2 regions of the Microbulbifer sp. ABM4_008 genome follow, and region 2 is predicted to be linked to the other one. Evidence: riboswitches for the same ligand, from Rfam matches in the RefSeq annotation. Region 2 holds a riboswitch; the other holds the start of a gene.
What was found. Region 2 has a riboswitch for thiamine pyrophosphate ahead of thiC (phosphomethylpyrimidine synthase ThiC). Riboswitches for the same ligand answer to the same signal wherever they lie in the genome.

Region 1: it holds a riboswitch for thiamine pyrophosphate, as region 2 does, so the genes downstream of both, ACYX4J_RS08220 (TonB-dependent receptor) here and thiC (phosphomethylpyrimidine synthase ThiC) in region 2, are expected to answer to the same signal.

Annotation. Positions count from the first base shown of each region.
Region 1 is NZ_CM149970.1:1,872,837-1,881,279, reverse strand. Features, by position in the region: gene ACYX4J_RS08260 (hypothetical protein) at 1-573, opposite strand, end outside; gene ACYX4J_RS08255 (hypothetical protein) at 570-815, opposite strand; gene ACYX4J_RS08250 (hypothetical protein) at 858-1,661, opposite strand; gene ACYX4J_RS08245 (hypothetical protein) at 1,881-2,225, shown strand; gene ACYX4J_RS08240 (Gfo/Idh/MocA family protein) at 2,504-3,529, shown strand; gene ACYX4J_RS08235 (secondary thiamine-phosphate synthase enzyme YjbQ) at 3,557-3,961, opposite strand; gene trmA (tRNA (uridine(54)-C5)-methyltransferase TrmA) at 4,015-5,103, shown strand; gene ACYX4J_RS08225 (SDR family NAD(P)-dependent oxidoreductase) at 5,511-6,347, opposite strand; TPP riboswitch at 6,409-6,524, shown strand; gene ACYX4J_RS08220 (TonB-dependent receptor) at 6,580-8,443, shown strand, end outside.
Region 2 is NZ_CM149970.1:1,198,868-1,207,310, reverse strand. Features, by position in the region: gene ACYX4J_RS05270 (thiazole synthase) at 1-473, opposite strand, end outside; gene thiS (sulfur carrier protein ThiS) at 476-676, opposite strand; gene thiO (glycine oxidase ThiO) at 676-1,752, opposite strand; gene thiC (phosphomethylpyrimidine synthase ThiC) at 1,864-3,774, opposite strand; TPP riboswitch at 3,860-3,958, opposite strand; gene ACYX4J_RS05250 (SGNH/GDSL hydrolase family protein) at 4,220-5,146, shown strand; gene ACYX4J_RS05245 (thioredoxin domain-containing protein) at 5,208-6,752, opposite strand; gene ACYX4J_RS05240 (SDR family oxidoreductase) at 7,528-8,443, shown strand, end outside.

The sequences.
Region 1 (8,443 bases), 670 kb from region 2:
AAAGGTAAAACAACTGTAACTCCATTTATACTTAAATTCATCAGCAACCTCCCAGACTCGAGTAAAACCAACCATAAACCCCAATGGACTAACGGTAATCGCTCTTTGCTGAGAATTTTTCAGCATAAAATAATCTTTATTGAATAGAGCCTCAGCCACCATTTTTACCATTTTATCCCGCTCAGGAAAGCCATCCAGACAACCTGAAACATAACGTGCAGCACCATGCTGTTGTTCGCGCGCATAGCGTTTTGTAACGGCCTCACTCCAAAACTTTTGCACCTGATCAACTGTCTCAAATGGCATGTAAGAAATACGATGCTTGAACTCAAACTTAATTATTTCACGCTCACCAGTATCTTCATCCTCTAAAAAACTGACTGGCTCCTTGCCAAACACATAAAACTCTCCTAAGTACTTGTTCAGCGGAGAGCCTCCCGCCACTTCAACATAGCGACGCCAATTTTCTTTACGCTTTTCTATCCATTGTGGGTCATCGGTTTTCCATAAATACTGGAACTGACCATAAACTTCACAGTCTTTTTGATAACTTTGATCATAACCTGGCTTCATTCCACTATTTCCTCACAAAACAGATCATCAAATGGCTCATGAATTTCAAAGTTCACTAGAGTCTCTCGAACATCATCACCAATAGCACCAGCCAAACGACTTTGCACATCGTCTTCAATCTCCAACCACCAATCCGGAGTAACCTCATCAATACCCTGCAAAACATCGCCGACAGCCCCCATCTGATCGATGACTTTGTCTTGCACGTTCTTCCGTAATGCCTCTATCTCTGCTCTCGACATCTCGCCTGCATTTTAATAATTAGCAAACTCACTATTAGCAACTTATTCTGACAATTTCTTTGCTACGTCTTTGGCTTTATCCGCACCCACCTCAATAGTCAGCATATTCATTAGCGTGAATGGCGCTACGGTACTTTTATTTTTGCCCACCTGTTTATCCACATAATTATTCTCATGCTTTGATTTTTCGTATCCAACAGTGGTCTCAAAGGCATCCGCTTTCATTTTACCTGGAGCTTGGGTTAAAAAGCCTTGAACATTATCAAATCCGCTTGCCTTAATCTGTGAGTCCGTAACAATTCCTTCCTCATCAATCCAGGGTATATTACGATAAGTCGACACTGTCTTAGTTGACCAATGCCACTTACCATTTTTATCTCTCTCAAGTGGCTGATACTCTCGAGCTTTATCGTACTGTTTCCAGGTTTGTATCCAGGTGCGATTGGTAGCAGCACGTAGTCTTAAATTTTCTGCGCGATCTATCCTATAGCCCCCACGTGTAATAGGTACGGTTTGGAGCCATTCGCTCCTCAACTTTCCCTGTGTCGCCACATAATCCAAAAAATGTTGCTTATGAGCGTGAGGATATTGATCACTGACTTCGATTGCCAGATTCCAGGGTTCAATTTTTTCGATAGCAACCTTTTCTTTAAAACCTTTTTTCTTACGCCAGGACTTAAACTCAATCCCAACAAATTCTGGACACCCACCAAATAAGAAGTATAACCCGTCAACCTTATTGACAAAAGAGCGCAAACCCACAAAATACTGGATATTCATACATGCCAATGCGCGTGCAATCAATGACTCTACCGCGAAGAACCCAGATATCTCTTGAGGCAACACCTTATTACCACTGCGTATCCCGCTGTATACGGCGAGCATTCCTTTGTGGTCGGGATACTGTATCTGGGAAAGATTATGATTATCGGCGTGAGTGGATCGAAAATCGTATGCATAAGTTAGCTGAGGTTTTGCCCTGGATATTGTCGCTTATGCAGTAATGAGTAATCACTACCATGTGGTACTCTACATTGACACAAAACTGCTGATAAGTGATCTCTATTGGAGGTGATTACTCGCTGGCAAAAAATATTCAAAGCCTCTAGTTTGGCTCAGCGCTACCTTAAAGGCGATACCCTTGACTGCCGTGAGCTGAACACACTAAAAGAAATCACTTCAATATGGCGGAAACGCCTAACAGATATTAGCTGGTTTATGCGCTGCTTAAATGACTCTATCGCTCGCCAGGCTAATACTGAAGATAAGTGTAAAGACCGCTTTTGCGAGCGGTCAGATAAAATCCCCGGCTTTGCAATAAGAGTCCTCACTTCCTGCATGGCCGATGTAGATCTCAACCCCATTTGTGCCAATATCGCCAAAGATTCTGATTACACATCAAATCAATAGTGTATTCGCACAGTATTCACCGATTAACAACCCAAATGTTTACTATCGCTTGCAGGCGATGAGTGGGTGCCTTAATCGCTGCCCAAGGTGGGGCTATCGACTTATCTAAACTGGTTCAGTTTTTTTAAGCTCCCCCTTTCATCCAAACGAACTGCTACAACTTTGTTTTCTCCAGCATTATCACTGAAGGTTTCTGCAAAAGCGCCTCCTATAATTTACTCTAAACATCACTAGACCGGCACTCAATTGCTCTCGCCCCCATCTCAAGGCAATCATCAATGGTAAACATACGCTTCGGAATTATTGGCACAGGAATAATCGCTGACTTTACCACCCGAACCATCAGCCAGGCAGACAGTGCCAGCCTTTCCTCCGTCGCCAGCAGACGGCACACACGGGCCAAAGAGTTCGCCTGCGAACACGGGATTCCGAATGTCTACCCGGATTGGAGGTCACTGGTAGAGGCGGAAGATTCGGATGCCATTTACGTGGCTAGCCCCACCACCAGTCGTGAGGAAATCTGCCTCGCGGCACTGGCCAACCATAAGCATCTTCTCTGTGAAAAACCTTTTCTCAATACTGCCTCGGTCGACAAAATTGCCGCCCGGGCTCAGTCTGAAGGGTTGGCATTTATGGATGCCACACATTTCACCCATCACCCTCGCACGGCCAGAATTATTCAGTGGGAAAAAAAATATCTGGGCCCGGTTAATAGAATTCGCAGCGCCTTTTTTGCCTCTATGATGGACCGCAACAATATTCGCTTCGATTCACACAAAGAACCCACTGGCGCAATCGGGGATATCGGCTGGTACAACATGCGTGCAATCGTCGAATATATGCGCCCCACAGGAGCAATAAAGGCAATTTCAGGAGCGATAAAGCGGGACTCACAAACAGGGACCATTATTAGCGGTGCGGGCCTGATTGAATTTGCCAGCGGGCAAACTTCAACTTTTGAGTTCGGATATGACTCAGGCGTTTGGCAAATGGACCTGGACATTCTGGGAGAAAGCGGCCTGATCCAGCTAGACGACTTTGTACTCGACTGGAGAGACAGCGCAGCCTTTTACAATCCTGAATATACGCCAGAATTTGTGGTTCGCCGGGGGCAGGCATCGCCAGATAAGTTCGAACACCAGCAAGTACCAATAGAGCAATCGCAGGCGGTACAGATGATCGAAAACTTCTGCTGCTTAACAGGGCCAGATAATCAAGTTGACCGTATCCAGGCAATCGAGAGGGCCCGCGCAACCCAGTCATTGATCGACCAGTACTGCCAGGCAGTTGGCGTAGCCGTCTAGCTATCGCCACCAACGCGCGGTATTGAATCAGATATGCAGGATAACGTGCCGAGCCCCATGATGATGGCGGTGCTCCCAAAGGTAGATCCCCTGCCAGGTACCCAGCATCAGGCGCCCCTTTTGCACTGGAATGGACAAGCTGGTCGCGGTAAGGCTGCATTTGATATGGGCCGGCATATCATCTGGCCCTTCAAGGGTATGGGTATAAAGCGAGTCATTTTCCGGCACCAGTCGATTGAGCCAGCTCTCAAGGTCACGGCGCGCGCTGGGGTCGGCATTCTCCTGGATCAGTAAACTTGCAGAGGTGTGCTGTATAAAAAGCGTACACAAGCCTTCATCGAGGGACTGTTCACTGACCCAATCAACTACACTGCCGGTAAACTCGTGAAGCCCCTGCCCATGAACCGGAATTTTTATCTCACCTATTGCCATACGGTTTCCTATATAATTCGCGCCCGCTTTTTGTACTGACACCGCATTGTAATATGGCACTGTACCGCGTTAATACTGACGACTACCCACAACAGCTTCAAAACAAGGCCGAGCGCCTGCAAGAGGCTTACAGCAAGTTCACTGACCTGGAGCCGGAACTCTTCCCCTCCCCACCCATTCACTACCGCCTGCGCGCCGAATTCAAGGTGTGGCATGAGGGAGGTGTAGCCAATTACGCCATGTACCGCCAGGGTGAGTACAAGAAGCCCTTTATCATCGATGAGTTTACCGTCGGCTCTGAGCTGATGAACCAGTTGATGCCGAAGGTGCTGGCTGCTGTCAATAATAGCGAAGTCCTGCGCAAGCGCCTGTTCTCTGCCGAGTTTCTTACCACGCTGAGTGGTGATGCGCTGATTACGCTGATATACCACAAGAAACTGGACGAAGCCTGGGAGCTGGAAGCCAAAGCACTCCAGGCTCAGCTGGGATTCCCGATTTTGGGGCGCTCGCGCAAGCAAAAAGTGGTTTTGGAGCGTGACTTCGTTACCGAAAAACTGGATATCGATGGGAAAACTTACCAGTACAAACAGGTAGAAGGCAGCTTTACCCAACCCAATGGAGAGATCTGTCGTTCCATGATCCAGTGGGCGAGAAGTGCCTGCGGAGACAGTGATAGCGATCTGCTGGAGCTCTACTGTGGCAATGGCAATTTCACCATCCCGCTCAGCGAGAAATTCCGCAAGGTCCTGGCCACTGAAATCTCCAAGGTATCGGTAAATTCGGCCCAGGAGAATATCGCCAACAACCAGATCACCAATCTGGATATCGTACGTCTATCCAGTGAAGAGTTTACCCAGGCCATCGATAAGGTACGCCCCTTTCGTCGCCTTAAGGATATAGATCTGGATAGCTACGACTTCTCCACCGTCCTGGTTGATCCCCCCCGAGCGGGCTTGGATGAAGACACCTGTGCGATGGTCGCCCGCTTCCCGAGAATCCTGTATATCTCCTGCAATCCGGAAACCCAATTGGAAAACCTGGAGTCGCTGACCAAAACCCATCGCATTGAGCGCTTCGCGCTCTTCGATCAGTTCCCTTATACCGACCATACTGAAACAGGGTTATTGTTGGTGAAGAAGTAATCACTTCCGTTATTCCCCTACACCACCCCGGCATGCTGATAATTTGGCACGCCGGGCGCTTCTAAATTAGCTGCTCTCCATTAAGCGAATCTGCGATCCAAATTCAAGGCTCCACAGCCCCGACAGTGTTTTATAAACGCCTCTTCTATGCCCAGGGGCTCCTGGCAGTAAAAACAGCAACCTTCTCTCATAGTCAAATGATTAGCAAAATTTTTGCTGTAGAGCATGGGCAGCTTAAGTTCCCTTCTCAGCGCCTTTACTAAGCTTGCAGTAATGCGCCCCTCAGGAAAATCCCGTGCTATCCCTTGAATATTCGACAGGGTCTTAGCAGAAAACTCCCAAACTTCACCACAGTGGTCACAGGACATTATCATTTCCCAATTTACTCCGCCTTTCCAAAGATACAATTATTTTATTCCCAACGGCTGAAGTATTTTTTCCATCTGTTTAAAGGAAAGGCGACACAGCAAAGAGGGAAACAATCTTTCCAGCCACCACAGCAACTTAAGTTTTGCTGGCACAACAATAATTTCTTTGTTCTTTGCAATTTGAGACAAAGCCTTTTCTGCAAAAGCATCAGCAGATATTGGCCCCAGAGGCTCGAACATTTCTGCCTGCTGTTGAGGAGGAATGGGGGTTGGCATCCGCCCATTGACGCCACCTCCCTGCAAAATCGGCGTTGATACTGCCCCGGGACACAAAACACTCACTCGAACACCGCAGGACTCAGCTTCAGGGCGAATAGCCTTTGATATTGCCACCACAGCACTCTTGGAGGCTGAGTAGGCGGCCATTGCTGGCGACGGAACTAAAGCCGCCATTGAGGCAGTATTGATAATATGGCCAGAGCCTTGACGCTTCATGACCTGGAAACCACATTGGAGCCCATGAATAACGCCAAACAAATTGATATCAATCGCCACTTTCCAATCTTCAAGATTATGATCGGAAAAATATCCACCCACCCCTATACCAGCATTGTTAAAAAGGAAATCTAACGGAGATATTTCACTAATGACCTGAAAAAATTGATCAAAGTTACGAACATCCAAGTGAACAAACGATGCTCTCCCACCGGACTCCTGTATTTGGCTGACAACCTGCGTAGCGAGGTCCTGCTGGATATCCGCGATAATGGCTTGAGCCCCAAGTGCTGCTAGTCGACAGGCCAAGGCCGCACCGATTCCAGAAGCACCACCGGTAATCAGTGCCGTCTTGCCACTGAAGTAAGATACCTGATCCATAAGCGCTTTCCCTTCCTTGCTTTTACCACTTTATACCCCAGTTTCTGCTATCATCGCGCCCGCAAAACCTAAGGGGTGGCCTTGCCTGAGATGTCCGGGGATCAAATTGGTCTGTCGCGACAAACCCTTGAACCTGATCCGGTTAATACCGGCGTAGGAATAGGTAGACAAAGCAAAACCTCCCCACGTCGCACTCCGGGTCTCTTTCACTGCCGTTATTCGAGAGAGAACCATGAAAAAACAGTTTCCCACCCACCCTATTGCCTGGTCTGTCAGCCTTGCCAGCAGCCTGTTCGCCGGTATCGCCACCGCTAATACCGCAGAAACCGGGCTTGAGGAAGTGGTGGTTACGGCACAGCTACGGGAAACCAACCTTTTGGAGCTTCCTTCCAGTGTTACCGTGCTGGATGAAAGCGCGATCGATGCGCGGGGCGCGGCCAATCTGGACCAGCTTTTGAACATGGCGCCCAATGTGAATTTTTCCTCCGGCGCCTCCAGGGGACGATTTGTACAGATTCGCGGAATTGGTGAGCGCAGCCAGTTTATCGACCCAGTAAACCCCTCAGTTGGCCTGATCATCGACGGTATCGACTTTACTGGCCTGGGGCTCGCAGCCAGCACCCTGGATATCGATCAAGTGGAAATCCTGCGGGGCCCACAGGGTACAGTGTACGGCGCTAATGCCCTGGCCGGCCTGATCAACATGACCAGTGCAGCGCCCACCAGTGAGTCGAACACCAAGGTGTCCGCCGAGCTAAGTGAGTACAATGGACAGAGTCTGTCCGCGGCTACCAGTGGTTCTTTGAGCGATGCTCTTGGCTATCGATTGGCTGCCAGCAAACGCAAATCCGACGGCTATACCGAGAATGTGTATCTCAACCGCGATGACACCAGCAATATTGATGAGTCTGTACTGCGCGGTAAGCTGGCCTACTCCCCGTCCGACGATTTAAAGCTGGGCGTTACCCTCTTCTATATCGACGTTGATAACGGCTACGATGCTTTCTCTCTCTATAACACTCGCGAAACGCAATCTGACCAGCCCGGCTGGGATCGCCAGGAAACCTTTGCCGGCGCATTGACTGCTCAATGGTCCGGCAACGAGAACTTTACCCTAGAAGGCACTCTCAGCCTCGCCGATTCAGATACAGAATATGGCTACGATGAGGATTGGAGCTATGTCGGCTTTCATTCCTGGGAATACAGCTCCACGGATAATTACCAGCGCGATAAAGACAATATCAGCATTGACCTTCGCGCACTCTCTACCGAAGAGTCCAAGTTATTCTGGGATCGCAGCCACTGGGTTGTGGGCCTTTATGGCCGCACGGAGCGCGAGGACCTTAATCGCAACCAGAGCTTCCGCAGCACTTTTGATACTGAAAACTCTGCCATCTACGGCCAGCTCTCTACGGAAATCACCCCTGCGATCAACTTGATCACCGGTCTGAGATTGGAAAGACGCGAAGCCGATTACTCAGATTCCTATAACATCGATGCAGATAATGGAGAAAACCTGTGGGGCGGCAATATCTCCCTGCAATACCATTACACCGACAACACCTTGCTCTACGCTACGGTTTCCCGAGGCTATAAAGCCGGCGGTGTAAACGGCAGAATCATCTCAGAATCAACAAGCAACACTGAGATCAACAGCGACATGTTCGAGTTCGATACCGAACATATGCTCAACTATGAATTAGGTATTAAGGGCAGCTGGCTGGAGAATCGTTTGCAAGCCCAGGTTGCGGCTTTCTACCAGGACCGGGATGACGTTCAGGCCAAGGTTTCTATCTTTAACCCTGCCGACTACTCATTTAGTGACTACCTTGCCAATGCTGCCGGCGGAAGCACTACTGGTCTTGAGGTGGAACTGAACTATCAGGCTACCGACGCCCTGCGCTTTTTCGCCTCTGCTGGCTGGCTGAATGCAGAATTTAAAGACTACGAAAGCAGTTCCCATGTCGATGCCCGCGATGACTACGCAGGAACAGTGTTGGCTGCGGTTGATCTGGATGGCCGTGATATCGCTCACGCCCCCAACTACCAGTTCTTCACCGGTACAGAAATCGATCTGCTTCCCAACCTGATCTTGC
Region 2 (8,443 bases):
GGAGCCCCCCAGGGCATTAATACCTCGCAACCCACATCCAAAAGTTTTCGACACAGAACCAGGTCATCTGTGCAATAAGGCAAAACCTTGAAGCCTAACTGAATTAATTCCCGCGCAGCTTCTACCAGACCAAAGGGGTCTGGCTGCAAATTGTAATCATCACCAATCACTTCCAGCTTGAGCCAATCGGTCTGGAAAATTTCCTGGGACATTTTTGCCAGCTCCACCGCTTCTCGCGGCGATTTACAACCGGCGGTATTGGGCAACAGCTGACAGCCGGACTCGCGAATATAATCCCAAAATCGATTGTCCTGTTGCTGTGCCGGATTTTGCCGGCGCAGAGACAAAGTAATAATTTCCGAAGCTGAGGCTTGCACGGATTCGCGCATAATCGCTGGGGAGGGATACAGGGCGGTGCCCACCAAAAGCCGGCTGTTAAATGTTTTTCCGTAAAGTGTTAATAGATCGCTCACCTTTACCCCCCCACTACCGGAGCAACAATATCCAGGCTATCGTCGTTATTTATCTCAGTATTGCTATATTCCGTACGGGGAATAAATCCACCGTTCACCGCAACGGCAAACGTTTCTCCGCGATAGCCGAGCTTCTGTAAAAGCGCAGAGAGTTTTAGCGGGGATTCAAGGCTCTGTGTTTCCCCATTAATTAGTACCTGCATCAAACCACCTGTAACAGTTGTTGTGCCACTTGATTCTCCACTTGCTCCACTACTGCCGGCGCTAAAAGATAACCGTGACGGTAAAGGCCATTCACCCTAATCAGCCCGTCCTCGCTGTGGATATAAGGCATATTATCCATAGTGGCGGGGCGACAATTTACGCGGGTCTCAACAATACGAGCCTCGGCAAAAGCCGGGTTGAGGGAGTAAAGCGCGGAAGACAACTCCATGCTGGAGCGCACGGAAATGGGCGACAGGTCTTCGCTCTCAATTTCCGTAGCGCCAATTACTGTGCGTCCATCGCTGCGTGGTACAGCGTAGAGCTTATAGCGCGGGTGGAGCAGCCGCACTGGACGCTGCAAAACCACTTCCCGAGATTCCACCACCATCACCTCACCACGAACACCGCGTAAGCCTTCAATCTGCCCCTTGGCACCGAGACCACGGCAGTCGATCACGCAATCAAATTGTTCACGCTCCGAGTTCACAGAGATATGCCCAGCTTCGCAATTTACCTTGCTGTGCTCTCGCAGAGTGACTGCACCTCCGCGCAATACGCTGAGTAACGCAGGCAATAAGCGGTGATTATTGATATCCGCCTCACCCCGCAGGTAAAGCCCCTGTTCAAAGCCGTGTAAGGCGGGCTCTAATTTCGCTAAAGTATTGCAATCGAGGGGCTGCACCTGTTCCCTGGCAGACTCGCCCAACTTGCCCTGCAGCTCCCGCAGGAATTGCAGCAGCTCACTTTTATCCTTGCCGTGAGCAACCAAGACTGAGCCCGCTCGGCGGTATTCCACGTCCCGCCCGCTCTGCTCCTCCAGCTGCCGGGCCCACTCAGACCAAAGCTCAAGGCTTTTCAGCCCCAGGTTGTAAACCTGTTTATCGCTGTGCACCAATTCCGATAGTGGTGAGATCATTCCCGCTGCCGTCCAGCAGGCTCCCCCGACTGGCGCCGACAAATCACCCGCTTCAAACAGGGTGATATCCAGTTCCCGTTGACAGAGCCGCCAGGCGAGCAAGCGACCTAACAGGCCGCCACCGGCAATAGCTACTTTGGCTTTGGTTTCGCTTGTCACAGACCACCTATCTTCGCAAATCCAAATCGACACCCAGCGATATGCGCTATGCACTCGCCATACTTTTGCTATCCGATTCTTGGGGGAGAGGACTCTCCCCCAAAATACTCATTAGCCCTTGTGATAAATCTCGCTACCCATGTCCTTAAATTTAATCGACATTTCCTCCATGCCCTGTGCCGCTTCCTGCTTGGCCGCATAATCGCGCACATCCTGGGTAATTTTCATGGAGCAGAATTTCGGGCCGCACATGGAGCAGAAGTGAGCTACCTTGCCGGATTCCTTTGGCAAGGTTTCATCGTGATAGGTGCGTGCCCGCTCCGGGTCCAAACCGAGATTGAACTGGTCTTCCCAACGGAATTCAAAGCGGGCTTTTGACAGGGCGTCATCGCGCTTCTGTGCCCGCGGATGCCCTTTGGCCAGGTCTGCGGCATGAGCCGCAATCTTATAGGCCATAAGGCCCTCTTTAACATCCTCTTTATTGGGTAGGCCCAGGTGCTCTTTGGGGGTCACATAGCAGAGCATGGCGCAACCGTAAGTGCCGATAAGTGCAGCGCCGATGCCGGAAGTAATGTGGTCGTAGCCTGGAGCAATATCCGTGGTCAATGGACCTAGAGTGTAGAAAGGTGCGCCGTGGCAGCGCTTCAGCTGCTCATCCATATTTTCTTTGATCTTATGGATAGCCACATGACCGGGGCCTTCGATCATCGTCTGAACATCGTGCTTCCAGGCAATTTCAGTCAGCTCGCCAAGCGTGTGCAGCTCGCCAAACTGGGCTTCATCGTTAGCATCCGCAATGGAGCCCGGGCGCAGGCCATCACCGAGACTAAAGCTCACATCGTAAGCCTTCATAATCTCACAGATTTCCTCGAAGTGGGTGTAGAGGAAATTCTCTTGGTGATGGGCGAGACACCATTTGGCCATAATGGAACCACCGCGAGAGACAATCCCGGTCATACGTTTGGCAGTGAGCGGCACATAGCGCAAAAGCACGCCAGCATGAATAGTGAAGTAATCCACCCCCTGCTCCGCCTGCTCAATCAAGGTGTCGCGGAACACATCCCAGTTAAGATCTTCAGCAATTCCGTTTACTTTCTCCAGCGCCTGGTAAATTGGCACAGTACCGATGGGCACTGGCGAGTTTCGCAGAATCCACTCGCGGGTTTCGTGGATATTGGCACCGGTAGACAGATCCATCACCGTGTCCGCGCCCCACTTGGTAGACCAAACCAGTTTCTCCACTTCCTCTTCAATGGAAGAAGTCACAGCAGAATTACCAATATTTGCATTCACCTTGCACAGGAAGTTGCGCCCGATAATCATCGGCTCCACTTCCGGGTGATTAATATTCGCCGGGATAATTGCCCGCCCTTCTGCAACTTCCCGGCGCACAAATTCCGGCGTGATTTGCTCGGGGATGTAAATACCATCACGTGCCTTCTGGTATTCACTTTCACTCATTTCCGCTGCCAACTTGGCTCGCCCCATATTTTCGCGCACTGCGATAAATTCCATCTCTGGGGTAATAATGCCGCGGCGGGCATAGTGCATCTGAGATACATTCTGTCCCGGTTTGGCCCGGCGAGGACTGGGAAGGTTTTCAAAGCGGATATGATCCAACCCCTGGTCCGCCATACGCTTCTGGCTGTAGGCCGCCTGGCGAGAATCCAGCAGTTCGGTATCTCTACGGGCCTCTATCCAGCCCTGGCGCAATTTGGGCAGCCCTTCCCGTACATCCACTTTAAAATTGGGCTCGGAATAGGGGCCCGAAGTATCGTAAATGGTGAGGGGCTCATTGGGTTCAAACACCGGATTCTCTGCATCCCCACCTACCAAACTATCTCCCAAACAGATCTGACGAGCACCAACCTGGATGTCGGCAGTTTCACCGGGCAAATACACCTTGCTCGAGTTAGGGAAAGACTGAACCGTGAGATTCTCAAGAAATTCTTTAGCGGAATCGCGACTGGCAGCGCGGGAGGACTTTCCGGCTTTACCGGATTGTTCAATGATCTCAGACATGCGTAACCTTAAAACTTGGGAATTTAAAGGTCGCAGCATCCAGGGCACATACAAAGAGAAAAGACGCCAAACTGTAACAAAACAGGCGACTTCAGATCTTGTTCCCTACGCGGGGGTTACCCCGATCAGGTTCAACGGATCTCGCAACAGCGATCTCAGCCCACAGGCACTCCGACAAGTAGAGCGCAGTATAGTGGAAGCACCAGAGGAAGAACAGATGGCATAAAACTGTGCCAGAAAAACTAAAGCTTTGAACCGCAATAAAGTAATCAATGCTCTTGGCGACAAAACTCCAACAGACTTCAATTTATTGATAACTGACCAAAGGGTCTCAAACATTCACCACTCACAACACCTGAGTGCGTCCTACACTCCTTCTCGTTTACCGGAGCAGTGAAAAAAACGATAACAACTTACGGCGAAAGTCGGTGTGGGAGAAAATACAATGTTGAATAAATATGGAGTTCTAGTAACGCTCTGTTTGAGCATCTTGTCGATACAGCCAGCAATGGCAGCCCCCTCCAAGTCTGTTGCTGCGGGTGACAGTATTACCATGGCATTCGGTGCAGACTGTACCCGCAATAAGTATTTCTGGGACCTGTTTTGTCTTCTCGGCGGAGACCAACCCGAGCATTCCTGGTTTGACGGCGACGACAATTCAGTGGAGAGTGTTCACGATAAATATAAAGTTAACTACCCCAATATGGCTGCCAATAAAAGCGCAGCGGAATCCGGTGCTGAGATGCGTAGTGGAGGCGACAACTTCTCCACTCAAGCCGATCGGATTCTATCCCAAAGTAATTTACCTGATCATGTCGAGGTAGTATTGGGTGGTAATGACATCTGTAACCGGGAATGCGTCGATCCAGCCAACTGTAACGATCCACTCTACACCGATAGCGAGTGGCGCTCGGCAGTTCAAGCTGGACTGGACAAATTAGTCGATGGTCTCCCTAACGGTTCAACGATAGTACTCGGCTCAGTACCACGAGTACACGATCTCCGGGCAGCTGGTCTGGATAAGCAAAGCGGTAATTCCCGCGTAGATTGCGAGAGTGTCTGGTCGACTTTCGGAATTTGCCGAATTGCAACAAATGGCGGCTCGATGAATGGAGAGAGCTTTGCTACTCGTTATAACGGAATAGCCGCAGCCCAACAACGTTATAATGAAATCCTTGTTGAGGAAGCAGAAAGTTACAACGGTATGAATGGGGTAGAAGTTGTTGCTGAATATACCGGTGAGGATGAGTTAAATGCCGGGACTTTTCAGTTTAATAAAGATGATATTGATGGTGGGGACTGTTTCCACCCAAGCATTCAAGGACAAAATATTGTTGCTGATCTACTGTGGCAAGGAAATCCGGATAAATAAGTAACTTTTACTGCTCGGTAAATTCAGGGCCCGCAATAATATACTGCGGGCCCTAATCAATTCACTTACCTAAATCCTCATCAAAGTAACCATTCTCTTCAACCACATACTGCAATCTATGCGGCAAACCTTTTCTCATAAAGGCGACATCAATTACTTTTCCACTGGTAAGAGCATTCCACAGCTCATTCTGACCACTGTGGACCCAACTGTCATTGACTCTCAACAGCACATCGTTTTCCTCGAACCCAAGTGCAGTAAAGAACTCATTGTTAGCCACACCCTCCAAGCGCATCAAATGGTGGCCCTCAACTTCCAGCTCCGCCTCAATAAATTTAGCCTCCAAGAATTCTCGTTGTTCGAGTTGCTTCGCCAACCACTCTTGCCCAAGAGTCAAGACACCAGCCGGCTCGATTAGTTTTTTACCGTTTTCTCCCTGAGGCTGTTCAATACGTTTGCGCAGCTCCTCATCGTGCTGATGGGACAAAGTTAAAGGGATAATATTACCTTCTTCACCTTGCAATAGCAGACGCTCCAGGGAGCCCTGATTATCAATAACGGCATAGTGCCCTTTCAAACGCTTCAGAAAGACATCTTTAAGAACAGACTGCCCCAGTGAAAAATTCTGTGCCTTCTGCCCATTTACTTCTATTAAAGCTTTGGACTTATTCTCTATACTCGATTCACTAACTCCTACCAGGGCAAGAGGTAGATCCGTAACAGGTAATTGATTTTCAGTATCTTTTTGTTGTTTCCATGTATATTTTTGCTGAGGATCTATATCAAGCCTGATTAGTTCCTTTTCTATCCAGTAAGAATATTGCTCAAATGATCGTGCGCCCTTTAGATACAAACCGTTTATAAAAACAACCGGCACATTTGTAAGGCCAAGCCCTAAAGCAATTTCCTGATCCCCAAGAACAACTTCTTTATAATTCATATCTCCAATACAGGTTTTAAATTGCTTGTCATCGATCAGTAAACTGCTTGCGGTCTGGGAGTAAGATTTCTCACCAAGGTTTGGAGTTTTTGCGTATAAGGCGTCGTGATATTCCCAAAAAATATTGTGCTCACCAGCGCACTTAGCCGAAATAGCAGCTTTGATACCCTCCCGATGGAACTTAAGGGGAAAATCAAAATTTACCTGGCGAACCCAACCAGAATAGTCACTCAACAAACGCCTCAAGGTTGGCTGAAAGGATTTACAGTGGGGAGATTGAAAGGAGCAGAACACAGCAATTGTTATAGGCGCTTCGGGATTTCCTCGAGCGGCGCGCCCGCCATAATCAAGATCTATCCGTGGTGGCTCTGGAACGGGAAGCATAACTTCTATTTCTTGACCATCTTTTGCTGTTTTGGCAATCATTTCATGCAGCTTGTTGAGACGTAATTTATGCTCCATTTCAGCAATATCATACAACACAAGCTGGAGCTCCTTATCCAAGGCCTCCACGCTGACCTCCTGGCCATCAATCCGTGCAGCTATATGTTGTTGATCAAGTACTTTAGTTCCTACTGTTATTTCCGCATCCTTTGAACACCCCCCCATTAGGCTCAAAATACCCAACGCCATTAACTTTGCTATAACATTCCTTAGTCGATTCACTGGTAATTCTCCTTTTACCGGTTTTGACCAATCTTACTCACCAATTCTCATTTCAGCCGCTTACAGCAAGCTTTATTCAGAACGTGTTCAAAAAATGAGAACCAGGCAAGCTTTTTGGCATCTAAGCTAACGTCTCTCCAGTAGAGGGAATATCCAACAAACTAACCCTGAGTAATTTCGCGAGCCTATTCGATCCTTAGATCACTGCCCCCCATATGAAATCGCTTTTAAAACTACATGGGAAAATCTTGAAACCAAAACAAGCAATAGATCATATCGAAGTATCCAATAAGAGCTATAGCCAAAAGTATCGATTGCAGGAAACTCCAAATCGTCTATTAGAAGACGCTTTAGCGGAAGAATAAATTCAAGTCTCCTACAGTGATGCCAGATCCGTTTATGACAGGGACAGTAAAAATAGAGAATCTACAGTCAATTTACGGCCAAATACTCAGATGTACTACAATTACTCAACGGTACTCTACTGAAAATTCATAGCTCGAGTTATTGGTACAACTTTCGCAATGGATAACATCACCATGATACGACTACCACTTATTACCATCGTTTGACTTCACAGCGAGCCTATAGACCTTGTTAAATAGATGGATAGCTTAGTTGTGTTAATCATAAGCACCCTCAAGATACACCCGACACCAGACCAAATTTTTATATTCCACAGTAAAAAAGTAAAAGTAACTCTCAAGGAGAATAATTCTTTTGGGCTAAAGAAACACACATCTAATTCACCACTATGACTGGTTCGTATGGATCAATGAAAGAAAGCCAGCATACCTTTGAAAAATTATCAGAAATACAAGACCTGAAAAGAATACAACTGGTTGTTGGTGGTCTTGGCTTTATAGGCCAGTACTTAACATGGGGACTATTACGAAAAGGTTTTAATGTAGTTTTAATTGCGCGAAATGATATTCATGATCGATTCGAGCAGATAAAACAAAGAAATAGTTTTGTCAATCCTATTTACAAACTTTCGAAAAATGATTTCGACCGACTTATAATCATTTCAGGAGATTTGAACAGGCCAAAGCTCAGCTTAAGTTCTATGTCTTACAGACAACTACACTCGCTACACATTGGTTCAATTTGGAATTGTGCAGCTGACATGCGCTATAGCTATAGCAACCTGCAGCAAAGCATTAATACAAATATTAACGGTGTGGAACGATTAATAGAGGTTGCTGTAGCAGCAAAATGTCGGTTCAACCAAATATCAACCAGTTTTATTGCCGGTAAAGATCATGCCAGCGGAGTAACTATAAAGGAAAAACTCTATCAACCTAAAGAATTTTTTAATGCTTATGATTACACCAAAAATGCAGCAGAGAACTTAATTGCAAAGTCCAAAAACCTGGAATACACCATCTATAGGCCAACTATTGTCCTAGGAGACTCGGTGACTGGCTACACAAACTCTCAGTCCGGTTACTATGAATATGTAAAACTGCTAAATAGACTAAAAGAACAGAATGTACAGACCCCCATTCACCTAAAATATCTTCCAAACTGCCTTATCAATGTCATTCCGGTTGACACTTGCTGTGATGCAATATTAAAGATTTCAAACAACCATGAACTCACAAAAAACCAATACTTTAATATTGCCGACTCTAACCCAATGACAATCGACGAATTCGTTAAGTTTAATCGCGATTACTTTGAGCTAGATT